Regions from separate parts of the Gordonia sp. PDNC005 genome, predicted to be linked through region 3. Evidence: riboswitches for the same ligand, from Rfam matches in the RefSeq annotation. Region 3 holds a riboswitch; each other region holds the start of a gene.
What was found. Region 3 has a riboswitch for S-adenosylmethionine ahead of JVX90_RS19895 (2OG-Fe(II) oxygenase). Riboswitches for the same ligand answer to the same signal wherever they lie in the genome.
Positions count from the first base shown of each region.

Region 1: another riboswitch for S-adenosylmethionine. It lies ahead of JVX90_RS07695 (amino acid ABC transporter permease); the one in region 3 lies ahead of JVX90_RS19895 (2OG-Fe(II) oxygenase).
Region 2: another riboswitch for S-adenosylmethionine. It lies ahead of JVX90_RS04285 (bifunctional o-acetylhomoserine/o-acetylserine sulfhydrylase); the one in region 3 lies ahead of JVX90_RS19895 (2OG-Fe(II) oxygenase).

Region 1 covers NZ_CP070351.1:1,612,339-1,616,892, reverse strand. The annotation lists gene ppc (phosphoenolpyruvate carboxylase) at 1-904, opposite strand, end outside; SAM riboswitch class IV at 1,051-1,167, shown strand; gene JVX90_RS07695 (amino acid ABC transporter permease) at 1,185-2,168, shown strand; gene JVX90_RS07690 (amino acid ABC transporter ATP-binding protein) at 2,165-2,926, shown strand; gene JVX90_RS07685 (transporter substrate-binding domain-containing protein) at 2,972-3,931, shown strand; gene JVX90_RS07680 (LLM class flavin-dependent oxidoreductase) at 3,969-4,554, shown strand, end outside.
Region 2 covers NZ_CP070351.1:896,050-900,603, forward strand. The annotation lists gene JVX90_RS04280 (homoserine O-acetyltransferase) at 1-919, opposite strand, end outside; gene JVX90_RS04285 (bifunctional o-acetylhomoserine/o-acetylserine sulfhydrylase) at 945-2,246, opposite strand; SAM riboswitch class IV at 2,311-2,431, opposite strand; gene JVX90_RS04290 (PE-PPE domain-containing protein) at 2,836-4,173, shown strand; gene JVX90_RS04295 (VIT1/CCC1 transporter family protein) at 4,174-4,554, opposite strand, start outside.
Region 3 covers NZ_CP070351.1:4,139,109-4,143,662, forward strand. The annotation lists gene JVX90_RS19885 (AAA family ATPase) at 1-1,093, shown strand, start outside; gene JVX90_RS19890 (hypothetical protein) at 1,039-1,320, shown strand; SAM riboswitch class I at 1,438-1,530, shown strand; gene JVX90_RS19895 (2OG-Fe(II) oxygenase) at 1,686-2,510, shown strand; gene JVX90_RS19900 (tRNA-dependent cyclodipeptide synthase) at 2,510-3,196, shown strand; gene JVX90_RS19905 (MFS transporter) at 3,154-4,554, shown strand, end outside.

The DNA of each region.
Region 1 (4,554 bases), 1.7 Mb from region 3:
CCGCCGATGTCGCCTCGGTCACGATGTCGCCGGTGACGAATGGGTTGCCGTCGCGGTCTCCACCGATCCACGAGCCCATCGTGATGATCGACGTGTCGAGTCGTGCGCTGGGGAACGTCGCCTGCAGCGATCTCCTGACGTCGTTGTTCAACGACGGGATCACGTCGAAGAAGGAGGCGCCGTAGTAGCGGAGGCCGGTGGTGATCTCATCACTGATCGTCAGGCGTCGCATCCTGATGAGCGCCGTCTGCCACAGCATCAGGATGTGGCGGGAGATCTCCCGAGTGATCGTCGACTCCTCGTCGGCGGTCAATTCGGTCCGCCCGCGGACTCGCATGAGTTCGTTGATGCGGTTCTGCGCGTCGAACACACTCTTGCGGCGAGTCTCGGTCGGATGAGCGGTGATCACGGGGACCACGTTGGCGTCGGCGATCAACCGATGCACACGCTCGTCCTCCAGACCGGCAGCGGCAAGTCGGGCGAACGTCGCTCCGAGCGACGATGCCTGCGGCGGGTCCCCGGCGATCAGATGAATCCGTCGCCGTCGCTCGCGGTGAAGGTCTTCGGCGAGGTTGGCCAACAGTGCGAAGTTGGTGAACGCCCGGACCACCGGCATCAGTTCCGACACGTCTCTGCCGGTGTACCGCTCCGCGAGTTCATCGCGGGACACGTCCTGGTAGCGGATGCCGAACGCATCCCTCCGCGAGTCCTCGACCAGGTCGAACACGTCGTCTCCGGCCTGGGATCTGATCACCTCGCCGAGCAGTCCGCCGAGGAAGCGGATGTCGTCACGGAGTGGTTCGGTGGCCGATCGGCCAGTGTCGTCGACGCGAATCCGGTCGACCATCGGCGTTGCGATCGCCCGCGCGATCGCTTCGGAATCGTGATGCGGCTCGGGTGTCATGTCCTCAAGTTACGCGCGTTCCCGCTCGCCGGCACGGAATGGAGACCACGGCGAATGTACCTCTGCGACTGAGGATCCGGCAGCTATTCGACTCAGCGTGCGCCTTAGTCTCCGTCTTCGTCCGCTCTCGGCTTACGGTCGTATCCGGTTACGAGCGTCAGCGACAAGCCCTGGCTTGCTGGCCGGCAACCCTCCACTCTGCGGCGGGGTGCTCCAGGTGAGAACCCGACCGTGCGCTCCCTGCGCTTCGGTAAGCGCAAAACCCAGTAAGGACTCCCCCGTGACTGCTGTCATATCCCCGTCGTCTCCCGGATCGGTCGGCCCCGTGAGCCGTCCGGGCGACGATGATCTCCTCGCCGCGCCGGTAGTCGGCGCACGCCATCCGTGGCAGTGGGTCGGCACCGGCGTTGTGCTCGTGCTGACCGCGATGTTCGTGCACACGCTCGTCACCAACGACCGATTCCAGTGGGACGTCGTCGGTGACTACTTCGCGAGTTCGTCTGTCCTCAACGGCCTCTGGCTGACCCTGTGGCTGACGGCCGCGACCATGGTCGTGGGCTTCGTGCTCGGCGTCCTGCTGGCAGCGATGCGGCTCTCATCGAGTCCGGTCCTGTCGTCGATCAGTTTCGGATACGTCTGGCTGATCAGGTCTGTCCCGCCCCTCGTCCAGCTGTTGTTCTGGTTCCAATTGGCGTCGCTGTTCCCCCAACTCTCGATCGGCGTCCCGTTCGGTCCGAGCTTCGTCACATTCGACACGGCCACGCTCATCACCGGGGTGGTCGCGGCGTTCATCGCTCTGACACTCGACGTCGCTGCGTTCTCCGCCGAGATCGTTCGCGGCGGACTGCTGTCGGTAGAGGAGGGCCAGACCGAAGCTGCGCAGTCGATCGGCCTGAACCGGGGTCGGATCTTCTGGCGGATCGTGCTGCCGCAAGCCATGCCCGCCATCGTCCCGTCGACCGGAAACCTGTTGATCGGACTGCTGAAAGCCACATCCATCGTGAGCGTGATCGCAGTCGAGGATCTCTTGTACTCGACCCAGCTCATCTACCAGCAGAATTACCTCGTCATCCCGCTGCTCCTGGTAGCGACGGTCTGGTACATCATCCTCACGACCATCTTGTCGATCGGCCAGTACTTCGTCGAACGCCACTACAACCGCGGCCGTCGTCGACAGCAGCCGTCGTCGTTCGCTCAAACGTTCCGCGACAACCTGCCACTGTTCGGCACTCTTCAGAGCCGCACCGTTGGAGGCAGGGCATGAGCCGCCCGCTGGTCCGCGTGCGTGGACTCACCAAATCGTTCGGAGCACACCCGGCGTTGCGGGGCATCGACCTCGACGTCAACGAAGGCGAAGTCACGGTGCTCCTCGGTCCGTCGGGATCGGGCAAGTCGACACTGCTCCGCACCGTGAATCACATCGAGAAACCCGACGCGGGATTCGTCGAGGTCGACGGCGACATCATCGGATATCGGCACGTCGGTGGACGCCTCCGCGAACGTCCGTCTCGCGAGATCGCAGCACAGCGGGCGCGAATCGGAATGGTCTTCCAACAGTTCAACCTGTTCGGACACCGAACCGTGGCCCAGAACATCATCGAAGGTCCCGTCGCCGCAGGCCAGTCGCGACGCGATGCGCTGCGTCATGCTTCGGAACTGCTCGAGAGGGTCGGGCTCGCCGGGCGCGAAGACTCGTACCCGCGCCAGCTGTCGGGCGGTCAGCAACAGCGCGTCGCGATCGCCCGGGCCCTGGCACAACGGCCGAGCCTGATGCTGTTCGACGAGCCGACCAGTGCACTCGACCCCGAGCTCGTGGGAGAGGTGTTGTCGGTGATCCGCGACCTCGCCGCCGATGGCATGACGATGCTGATCGTCACTCACGAACTGGGCTTCGCCCGAGAGGTCGCCGACACCGTCGTGTTCCTCGAGGACGGGACGATCGTCGAGTCCGGGCCGCCCGACGACGTGCTCCTCTCACCAGCCAACGAACGGACCCGGTCCTTCGTGTCGGCCGTTCTCTGAACCCCACCCGTCTCCCCTACTCCCCCCTCCTCGAAAGGCTCCACCATGCCCACATCACGTTCCCGCCGCCGCTCGGTCCGCTTCGCTGCGGCTACGACGGCCCTTCTCGCGGCCGCATCCATCACCCTGACCGCCTGCGGCTCGTCCGACGACCCGAGCACCGATGCTGGCGGCACCGCACCCGCCGTGCCCACGCAAGACGTCGTGTCCGGCATCACGAAGGTCGACACCATCGCGGCGAAGCTGCCCGCCGACGTTCGCGCATCCGGCAAGCTCACCATCGGGACCATCAAGACTCCCGGACTCGCATCCCTGCCCATCGGCGGTGAGGTCGACGGCCGGCCCGTCGGTCTCCACCGCGACCTCACCGACGCCGTCGCAAAGGTGCTCGGCCTCACCGCCGACTACCAGTACGGAACGTTCCCGTCGATCCTGCCCGGCATTCAGAACGGCCGCTACCAGGTCGGCCAGGCCAACTTCAGTGTGACGAAGGACCGGGAGAAGGTCGTCGACTTCGCGACCTTCGTCACCGACGGACAAGGGTTCCTCGGCACCGAGAAGGTGACACAGGACAAGTTCACTCAGATCAGCGACGCCTGCGGGTACCGGATCGGCACCGCGCCGGGATCGTCGTTCCAGACTCTGCTCGAACAGAACGCCGACGCGTGCAAGAAGATCGGCAAGCCCGACTGGACCGTCCAATACTTCACCGACTCCGCACCGATCACCCTCGGGCTGCAGAACGGCAAGCTCGACCTCTACTTCGGGCCGTCGCTCGCCCTGCAGTATGCAGAGTCGAGGATCCCCCACACGCGGTATCTCGGCGAGATCTACAAGTCGCCGGTGGGCTTCATCTCTGCGAAGGGCTCGCCCATCGCACCCGCGATCGTCGACGCCGTCAACGAACTCATCACGACCGGCGACTACCAGAAGATCTTCGACAAGTGGCAGGTCCCAGGCAACAAGATCGAGCGCTCCGAGCTCAATCCCCCTACGACTTTCTGACGCGTCGACGTTCCGACGCACACGAGGAGCCCACACCATGACTGATCACTTGCATCTCGCCGTCGCCCTCGACGGCGCAGGCTGGCATCCCGCCGCATGGCGCGAGTCGCAGGCCCGACCGGCCGACCTGTTCGACGCCGCGTACTGGATCGATCTCGCCAGGACCGCCGAACGGGGACTGCTCGACTTCGTCACCATCGAAGACGCCCTGACCGTCCAGTCCGCGGACCCGTTCTCCCCCGACGAACGCACAGACCAGGTTCGCGGACGATTGGACGCGGTCGAGATCGCCGCACGCGTCGCCCCGGCGACGGCGTCCGTCGGCTTCGTGCCGACAGCTGTCGTCACCCACACCGAACCATTCCACCTGTCCAAGGCAGTCGCCACTCTCGACTATGTGAGCAGCGGCCGAGCCGGTCTGCGGGTTCAGGTCGCCGCGACGCCACACGCGAACGGCAACGTCGGTCGACGGCAGATCCCCGATGTCCGCATCACCGACATCGGCGCCGACGAATTCGCCGCCGCGGAGTCGACGCTGTTCGCGGAGGCCGCCGACTACGTCGAGGTCGTCCGCCGTCTCTGGGACAGCTGGGAGGACGACGCCGAGATCCGTGACATCGCGA
Region 2 (4,554 bases), 1.0 Mb from region 3:
CGCCGCGGCCGCGTCCCACGTCGTGGTTGTTCAGGACCTCGGACAACGCGACGTAACTGCCCGGATCGAAGCGTGACTTCAACTTCTCCGACTGATACTCGAGGTAGCTGGCGATCGCGTAGCGGCCGCCGGTCAGCGGATTCTCATCGCCCTGTGGGAGGTTCTCGAATCGTTCGTCGAGCTCGCGGTCGCTGCGGTAAGACAGGTGCGCGACCCTGCGGGCGACGCCCATGCCGGTCGTCGGAGCGCGGTCGGTGCCGTAATAGTCGCCGCCCTGCCAGTCCGCGTCGCCCTTGATGGCTGCGATCTGAGTTGTCTGGGTTCCGATCTGATCGGCTGACGCGCGGGCCCCGACGGCGAGAATGAGTGCTGCGTCGATCTTGTCGGAGTGCGTGACAGTCCACTCGAGAGCGCGCGCACCGCCCATGGACCCACCTGCTACAACAGCGAAGCGCGTGATCCCGACAGCGCTGAACGCGATGCTCTCGGCGCGGACCAGGTCGCGGACTGTCAGTCGCGGGAAGCGGGAGCCCCACGCCCGACCGTCGGGTGCGATGGAACCCGGACCGGTGGAGCCGTAGCAGCCACCGATCGCGTTCGGTGCGACGACGCACCATTCGTCGGTGTCGACGGCACCGCCGGGCCCGATCAGTCCGTCCCACCAGCCGGTCATCGAGAACCGAGCGTCGGCGGGGCCGGTGACATGCGAGTTGCCAGTGAGGGCGTGCAGAGCCAGGACGATGTTGTCGCCGGCTGCGTTGGGTGTACCCCACTTCTGGAATGTGACAGTGACATCGGCGAGCCCGGCCCCCGAATCGAGGGTCAGGTCGCCGATGCGCACGGCGACATCCGATCCGTCCGGGCGGGAAGCCCAGTCGGAGTCGAAAGCCGTGGCGGCCGGGTCGACGATCACCGACACCGGGCGCCCTCCACATTCACCGAAATCACTTGGCGGCCTTGAACCCTTCAGTCAGGTCGGCGAGGATGTCGTCGATTCCCTCGATTCCGACGGCGAGACGGACCAGGCCCGGCGTGACACCCGCGGCGAGCTGTTCTTCGGGAGACAGCTGGCTGTGCGTGGTCGACGCGGGGTGGATGACGAGCGAGCGGACGTCGCCGATGTTGGCGACATGGCTGTGCAGGGTCAACGCGTTCACGAACGCCTTGCCCGCATCCACGCCACCGGCGATCTCAAAGCCGATCACGGCGCCCGCACCCTTGGGGAGCAGCTTCTGCGCGCGCTCGTAGTACGGCGACGACGGCAGGCCCGCGTACGAGACGGAGGTGACCTGTTCGTGCTCCTCGAGGAACTCGGCGACCTTCTGTGCGTTGGACACGTGGCGCTCGACGCGGAGACTCAGGGTCTCGATGCCCTGCGCCAACAGGAAGGCGTTGAACGGTGCGATGGCCGAACCGGTGTCGCGCAGCAGCTGGATGCGTGCCTTGAGGGCGTAGGCGGGGGCGCCGAGGTCGGCGATGACAACGCCGCCGTAGCTGTGGTCGGGTGTGGTGAAGCCGGGGAACAGGTCCACGCCGTCACGCTGTACGCGCCAGTCGAACTTGCCGCCGTCGATGATGACGCCGCCGATGGCGCTGCCGTGGCCGCCGATGTACTTGGTGGCCGAGTGGACGACGATGTCGGCGCCGTGCTCGATCGGGTTCAGCAGGTACGGGGTCGCGACAGTGTTGTCGACGATCAGCGGCAGACCGTTGTCGTGCGCGACGCCTGCGACACCAGCGATGTCGAGGACCTGGTTGTGCGGATTCGAGATGGTCTCGGCAAACACGGCGCGCGTGTTCGGCTTGATGGCAGCCTTCCAGGACTCCAGGTCGTCGGGGTCCTCGACGAACGAGACCTCGATGCCGAACTTGGGCAGCGTGTAGTGGAACAGGTTGTACGTGCCGCCGTAGATGCGGGGGCTCGAGACGACGTGGCCGCCGTTCTCGACGATGTTCTGGATCGCGTAGGTCGTCGCCGCCTGGCCCGACGAGACGAGGAGCGCGGCGACGCCGCCACCGAGGGCCGCGAGGCGCTGCTCCACGGCGTCCTGCGTCGGGTTCATGATGCGGGTGTAGATGTTGCCGGGCTCGGCCAACGCGAAGAGATTCGCGGCGTGGTCGGTGTTGTTGAAGACGTACGACGTCGTCTGGTAAATCGGCAGCGCACGGGCGTTGGTGGTCGAGTCGACCACCTGACCGGCGTGGATCTGGTTGGTCTCGAAGCTCCAGCTTGTGGCGTCAGACATGGGACGTCATTCACTTTCTCGTGGTCGGCCGGGCCGTGGCCCGCTCTTGTGGGTCCGACCGTCGGACCCGCGCTTGCCGCGGGCGAACACGAAGTCCGCCGCGACCAGGTCATCACCCGGAGCACCCCACCGCGGAGGAGGGTTGCCGATCAGCCAGCCGGGGCTTGTCGCTGATGCTCATGACCTGTTGCACAGGATATATCACCGACCAGCAGGGGCGGGTACGGCCGCAACCCGTCGGAGCAAAAGTCTTCCGCTCGGCGACGGCCCTGTGTTATCGGGCATTTGCGCGCCGTTCGACAGCACTCCGACTCAGGTGCGGCGCGGTGGTCGAGGCCACCGGCGAGTGCATTTCCGTGCCAACCGGACACGTTGGTGATGCACCTCATAGATACGCGCGCGGCCGCATCGCTTCCTTGACGAACTCGGCATTCACCAAGGTAAGGCAACCCTTTCTTTCGTCGCGCTGGAAAACGCGATGCAACAAACTCGTGACGGGCGGATGTCGCCAGGTGTCGGTCTCGGCAACTCTGTGCCAGGAGTGCCTTCTCACTGAGCAGAATCCTCAGAGCTACCTGAGAATCTCCTGGTGACCAAGACGCGCTCCCTCCCTCTCCTCATCTTGTCGTTCACCGCAGCTGTCGCCTTCGCGCCGCTCGGAACCGGAACGGCGTCCGCTGACACCTGTGGCAATGGAGCCGCCATCGTCGTCGCCGGAACGAACGCGCCGCGCAACGGGCACGGCGTCCCGACCGGCGGCGTCACCGGTGTCGGTGCCAGATACCTCAACAGCGGCTACAAGGTGCAGTACGTCGACTACCCGACGTCCCTGTGGCCGCTCGGCCCTATCAGCTACGACGACGACGTCGCACTCGGCAAGGCAGCCACGCAGTCGGCGATCAGCGAGTATCAGCAGCGCTGCCCGGGCAAGCCGGTCGTCGTGTCGGGCTACTCGCAGGGCGCCCGCGTTGCAGGCGACGTCCTGTCCGACGTGGCGAACGGCCGTCAGAAGGGGAATCAGATCTCACGCGCCGGACTGTCCGGCGAGCTGTACTCCGATCCCCGCCGGGTCGGCCGCCCGAACAGCACCGGCGTCGAGAACGCACTCATCGGCTTCATCCCGGGGTTGACGATGTCGGGGCCGCGCGACGGCGGATTCGGCGACATCCCGGTCAAGCAGGTCTGCACCGAGGGCGACGGCATCTGCGACGTCCCCGACCCACTGTTCGATCCGGTGGGCGCCGCCGACTCGTTCCTCGGGTACTTCCTCAAGCACGGCTACTACCCGGGCCGGATGAACCACGACCCGACCGACAAGGCCAAGTGGGGCGGCCTGAAATGTGAACAGCAGGGCGCGACGGACGACTGCGTGACTCCGCTGCCGTCGTCCACGTCGCTGCTCGCGCGAGCAGAGCACGCACTCACCGGCCAGACGAACATCTTCGGCGATGCCGCCGACTACGTCGACAACCGGGCGCCGCTCGACCTCGCGCCCGGTGTCACGATCGCGCAGATGCGCCCGCTCATCGGCGGGGGACCGGATTCGTCGAGCGGCAACCTGTCGGTCGGTGTCGAGGCCGTTGTCGCCGGCGCGGTCGGAGTCCAGGTGGAACGCAACTGGGGAACCAAGAACGACCTCACAGTAGGCGTCGACCTCGGGATCGGAATGACCGACAACCCTTCGGTCGACGACGCGCTGATCCCCAGCACGAAGCTCCTCCACGTGGAGACGACAGTGCCGATGATCGACAGTCGCAAGCTGCTCTACATCGCTCTCGATCCGACGGGCCTGATGGGCTCGAACGCCCCTGGAAACTCAGTTCTGCTCGATCAGGCGCCGACCACGGCGCCGTCGGTGACCGTGGAAGTGGCCCCGGGCACGGCCGACGCCCGCAAAGGCACGGTTAGTCTTCCGATCGGCGGCTGATCACATCATCCAGTCACCCAGCAGATAGCCGAGCGCGAGGGCCGCCCCGCCGATCATCAGCGATCGCAGGGCGGTCCTCGTCGCATTGGCGTAGCCGCGTCGGGCGATGATCACCGAGGTGACCACCAACGATGCGAGCGCAGCGACGATCGTCGACTCGCTGCGCCAGGGGAGGGGAACCAGCACCATCGCCAGAACCGGCAGCGTCGCCCCGACCAGGAACGCCAAGCCGGCAGTGATCGCCTCCCGCCACGCGTCCGACGGTGTGGTCAGTTCGCGGATCCCGTATTCGATCTCGAGCTGAGCGGACAGGGCGTCGGCGTCCCAGAGCTCCTGTGCCACCTGCTTCGAGGTCTCGGGCGTGACACCCTTCCGCTCGAA
Region 3 (4,554 bases):
GTGGAACGTCGCCGATGCCGCAGCTCCTCGAATGGAGAACTCGGGGCTGGCGGGCGTGACCGCGGGCTCGTGGTCGATGGCCGCCGATCCGAGGTCGCCCCTCATCGCCCTCGCCGGAGTCGACGGGGTGGTCCACGTGTGGAACGTCGCGTCCACGGCCTCGCCGCCCATCGTGTGGGATCTGCAACGGTCTGCCGCACGCGGTTCGATGCGCACCTTCAGTGTGGGTTTCAGCCCGCGCGGCGGTGAGCTCTCGGTCGGTCGATCGGACGGCGGAATCGACGTCTGGCGTCTCCCGACTCAGGCCACCCCCGATCGGGCGGCGGTCATCTCCGGTATCGCGCAGAGCCGCGACGGCGACGTGGTCGCGACAGTGGGAAGCGACACGCGCCTCAACGTCTGGACACGACACGACACGATGTGGCGCACGCGGGGCTCCGTCGGCACGGAACGCCGCGTGAACGACCGGCCGAGTGTCGCGATGAGCGACGACGGGAAGCTGGTCGCCACGGCCAACAACAACGGCGGATCGATCGAGCTGTGGGACATCGCGGATCCGGATCGGCCCCGGTTCGCCTCGCGGATACGGACGGACACGCGGTACACGTCCGTCATCGACTTCGTCGCGGGTCGACATGTGTTGGTCGGGGGATCGTCCGACACGGAGATCGCACTGTGGGATGTGGCCGACGCCGCCGCGCCGACGATGATCGGCGATCCCGTCGGTGGTCCGACCGACCTGATCACGGCCATCGCCGTCGACGCCTCGGGCAGTCGTGTCGCGATCACGTCCGACGACCGACACGTTTACGTGTACGACGTAGCGACCCGCAAGCGAGTGCGCTCCATCGCGGTAGGCACCGCGGCGAGCGACGTCGTGTTCGATCCGAGAAGCGGGTCGATCCGTGTCGCCGCAGACACCTTGACGCAATGGAGCCTCGACGACGGCTCGCTCATGTCGCGTATCGACGTCGACGATCCAGACCAGCTGTCGGTCATGGGGCGGGACACCCTTCTGATCGGACGAGTGCCCGCAGCGTGGTGGCCTACCGGATCGATGACGACGGCGACCTCTCCGACCGCAGGGTGGTGACCCCGGTGTTCGGCGGCTCTCGGGCGCCGACCGCGCGGTGGAGGTTCCCGGCTGTCACCGCGGAAGCGTCCGGGTTCTTCCTCACCGCCGGGGAGACCACGGGTCTGCTGTACGCCCAGTCACTCGATCCCGCCGGCGGACGCGAATGGATCTGCGCCGTCACCGCACCCCTGAACGAGCAGGAGGCCGACCGACATCGTGTCGCCGAGGGCGACGACGTCTGCTGATCCGCGCGCCGTTCGGCCCGCACTGATTAATTGGGCCTCACCTGCGGATCCGAGTCGGTGCACGCGTTGGTGCGATTGCCGCAAGTGATTGTGCCGCTTACGTTCTCACCAGCACAGAATTCATCACGAGCGGCTGAGAGACTGGCTCTTTGACGCCGCAGCAACCGGTGGGGATCGCCCACTAGGTGCTAATGCCAGAGACGATGAACGATCTCGACGTCCCCGCAGCCCGGGACTCGAGTCCGCTTGGCCGTCACCTGTCCAGGTGCAGCCGCTCGTGATCGATGCATGTGCCGTCCGCACCACACTGCGGACGACGACACACGAATCGAGTCCGGTTGCCGCCGGACAGGGGAGGGGCACAGATGACGACCACACTGAACGCGCCGCACACCAGTGGCGCCGAGCAGGAACACAACCGGGTGGCGACGACGACCGTCGCCGACTTCTCAGCAGATCACCTGCTGCGCCTGCTGAAAGGTGACGTCTACGCCGTGCGCGTGCGTGGACTCGTGACTGGAGAGGCGCTCGCCGGGCTTCGCGAACGCTTCGTCGGACGCGACGATCACGGTCCTCTCGCCACGGACCCGCAGTTCCGCCGCATCGGGCATGCGTTCTCCGAGGTCGCGCCGACCGATCAGAGCCGATACTTCGCCGACGCTGCGACACACCGGAACCGTCTGCGAGAGATCGCGGCACCGTTCCAGTACCCGTCCGACGCGGTGCGGATCCTGCTCGACGAGGCGTGGCCGACAGGGACCACACTGCTCACGTCGGAGAGTCAGAAGTTCTTCGCAGGAGTGGCGCGTTACCAGCAGGCCGGAGTCGATCTGGAACCGCACACCGACAACATCGCGCGGAACTTGCCGGACGACGACCTCGGCATCCGACGGCAGTTGTCGGTGAACGTCTACCTGGATGTTCCGGACAACGGTGGCGAGTTGGAGATCTGGGACGCCTACCCGACCGAGAACGACTACCGGGAGCTCTCGGGTGAGCGGGTGTGGGGCGTGGACCGAGCCGCAGTCGGTGAGCCGGCGCTCGTCGTCCGACCGGGAGTCGGGGAGGCGATCTTCATCGATCCGCGACGCGTGCACGCGGTTGCGCCGTCTCACGACCGACCGAGGGTGACAGTCGGGCTGTTCGTCGGTGTCCGAGGCCAGGACCAGCCGTTGGCGGTGTGGAGCTGATGACACTCGCCATCACCGCGCCGGTCGGCTCGACGTCGCACAAGGCGGCGTTCGACCTCAAGGGCGTGCAATACGAATACGAGGGCCGATCGACGATTCTGCTGGTCAGCGTCGGCGCCGACTACCACGAAGGGGAGAAGTTCGGCGCGACCGTCGACCTCCTGAACAGGAGCGGGTTCTCGCGGGTGACGGTCGCCGTCGCGGACACGCTCCAGCGCCATAACCTCGATGTCCCGCCGGGTGAGGCCTACCGGCTTTCGCGTCGCCGCGGTGATCAGTGGATCGCTCGGAACCGCCCCCTTCTGGATCTGCTCACCGCGGACGTCGACGTCCTGCGTTGGGACACCGCACTCAGCGACCCCGCGTACCCGCATGCGCTCGACGAGGTGCGGACAGCGTACGAGACGAACTCGGCCTACGCGGCGGCGATCGATTCGACGATCGACCGATTCGTCTCGCGTCGCGGGGACGACATTCCCGACGAGGAGCGAATCCGCAACGGCTGCCGCACCTACCTCCTCGAGGAGGTGCCTATCATTCAACCGCTCTGGGCGGAGCAGGGATACGACTACGTGGTGTATCCGCAGCAGATATCGACTGCGATGCAGGCGACCCGTGACCTGTTCGTCGGTGAGGGGGCCGCATGGCTGCCGCTTCGTTTCAAGAAGCGGAAGTCGGCGCGATGAGCATCATCGAGGCGGAGGTGACTGCGGGCCGCCGGGCCGCGGGGTTCGTCGGACTGGCGACGGCGTCGTTCCTCGGCTGCATCGACCTGACGATCGTGTCGACGGCCCTGCCCGCCATCACGCGGGAGCTCGGGACGTCGATCTCGGTATCCCAACTCGTGCTCAGCGGGTTCCTGACGGCACTCGCGATGTTCATGGTGACCGCGGGACGGGTAGGAGACCAGTGGGGGCGGCGGACGGTGTTGCTGGCCGGTCTCGGTGTGTTCGTCGTCGCGTCGGTCGGTGCCGCTCTCGCCCCAGGGATCGGGTGGTTGATCGTCGCGCGGTTCGTGCAGGGTGCGTCGTGCGCCGTGCTCTACACGGGTACGTCCACGCTGGTGGAACAGTTGTTCCCGGAGGGAGAGCGTGGACGCGCTGTCGGTTGGCTGTACGCGGTCAACGGTGTCGGTCTGGCGATCGGTCCGGTCCTCGGCGGACTTCTGGTCCCCGCGTTCGGGTGGGCGTCGGTCTTCTGGATCAACGTCCCGTTCGGTCTGGTGGCCGTCGGTCTCATCCTCGCGGCGGTCCCGTCGCCCGCTCCGGAGTCGGACCGCGGGACGGACGTGCCGGGTCAGGTCGCGCTCGCCGTCGCGGTGGCCGCCGCCGTCGCATTCGTCTCGCTGCCTGCGAGTTCCGGGTGGCTGAGTGCCCCGGTGATCGCATCCGGTGTGGTCGCGGTGGCTGCGGTGACGCTGCTCGCCGTGGTGGAACGACGGTCATCCGATCCGCTCCTGCGCGTCGACCTGCTCGGCCACCCCAGACTCCGCGCGGCACTGCTCTCGGACTTCTTCCTGGCGGCGTTCTACGCGTCGGCCCTTCTGGTGTTGCCGCAGTACCTCGCCGACCGGCATGGCCTCGGTGAACGACTCATCGGTGTGTCACTGCTCCTCGTCAGCGGAACCATGGCGTTCGCGTCCCCGCGTGTGGGTCGCTGGGTGGACCAGGGTGGCCCCAACCGCCCGCTCCGGTTCGGATTCGCTTCACTCGCAGTGTCGGCGGGCGCGCTTCTCGCGGGTGCGCTCTCCGGACAGATCGCGGTCCTGCTCGTCGGTTTCGTGTTCTTCGGACTCGGGTGGGCGCTGATCCTGGCGCCTGCGACGCTGTCGGCGCTGTCGGCGGTCCCCACCGGGGAGGCGGGCTTTGCGATAGGAGCCTCCTGGACGTTCCACAATCTCGGCGGTGCCCTCGGCGCCGCCGTAGCCGCAGCGCTGTACGCGTCGTCCGACGCCGACGGCGGACTGACCTCAACCGCAGTGTTCCTGCTAGTCGGCGCGGTCATCGCGCTCGCGGCGAACGCTTTGATCCCTGATTCGCATTCC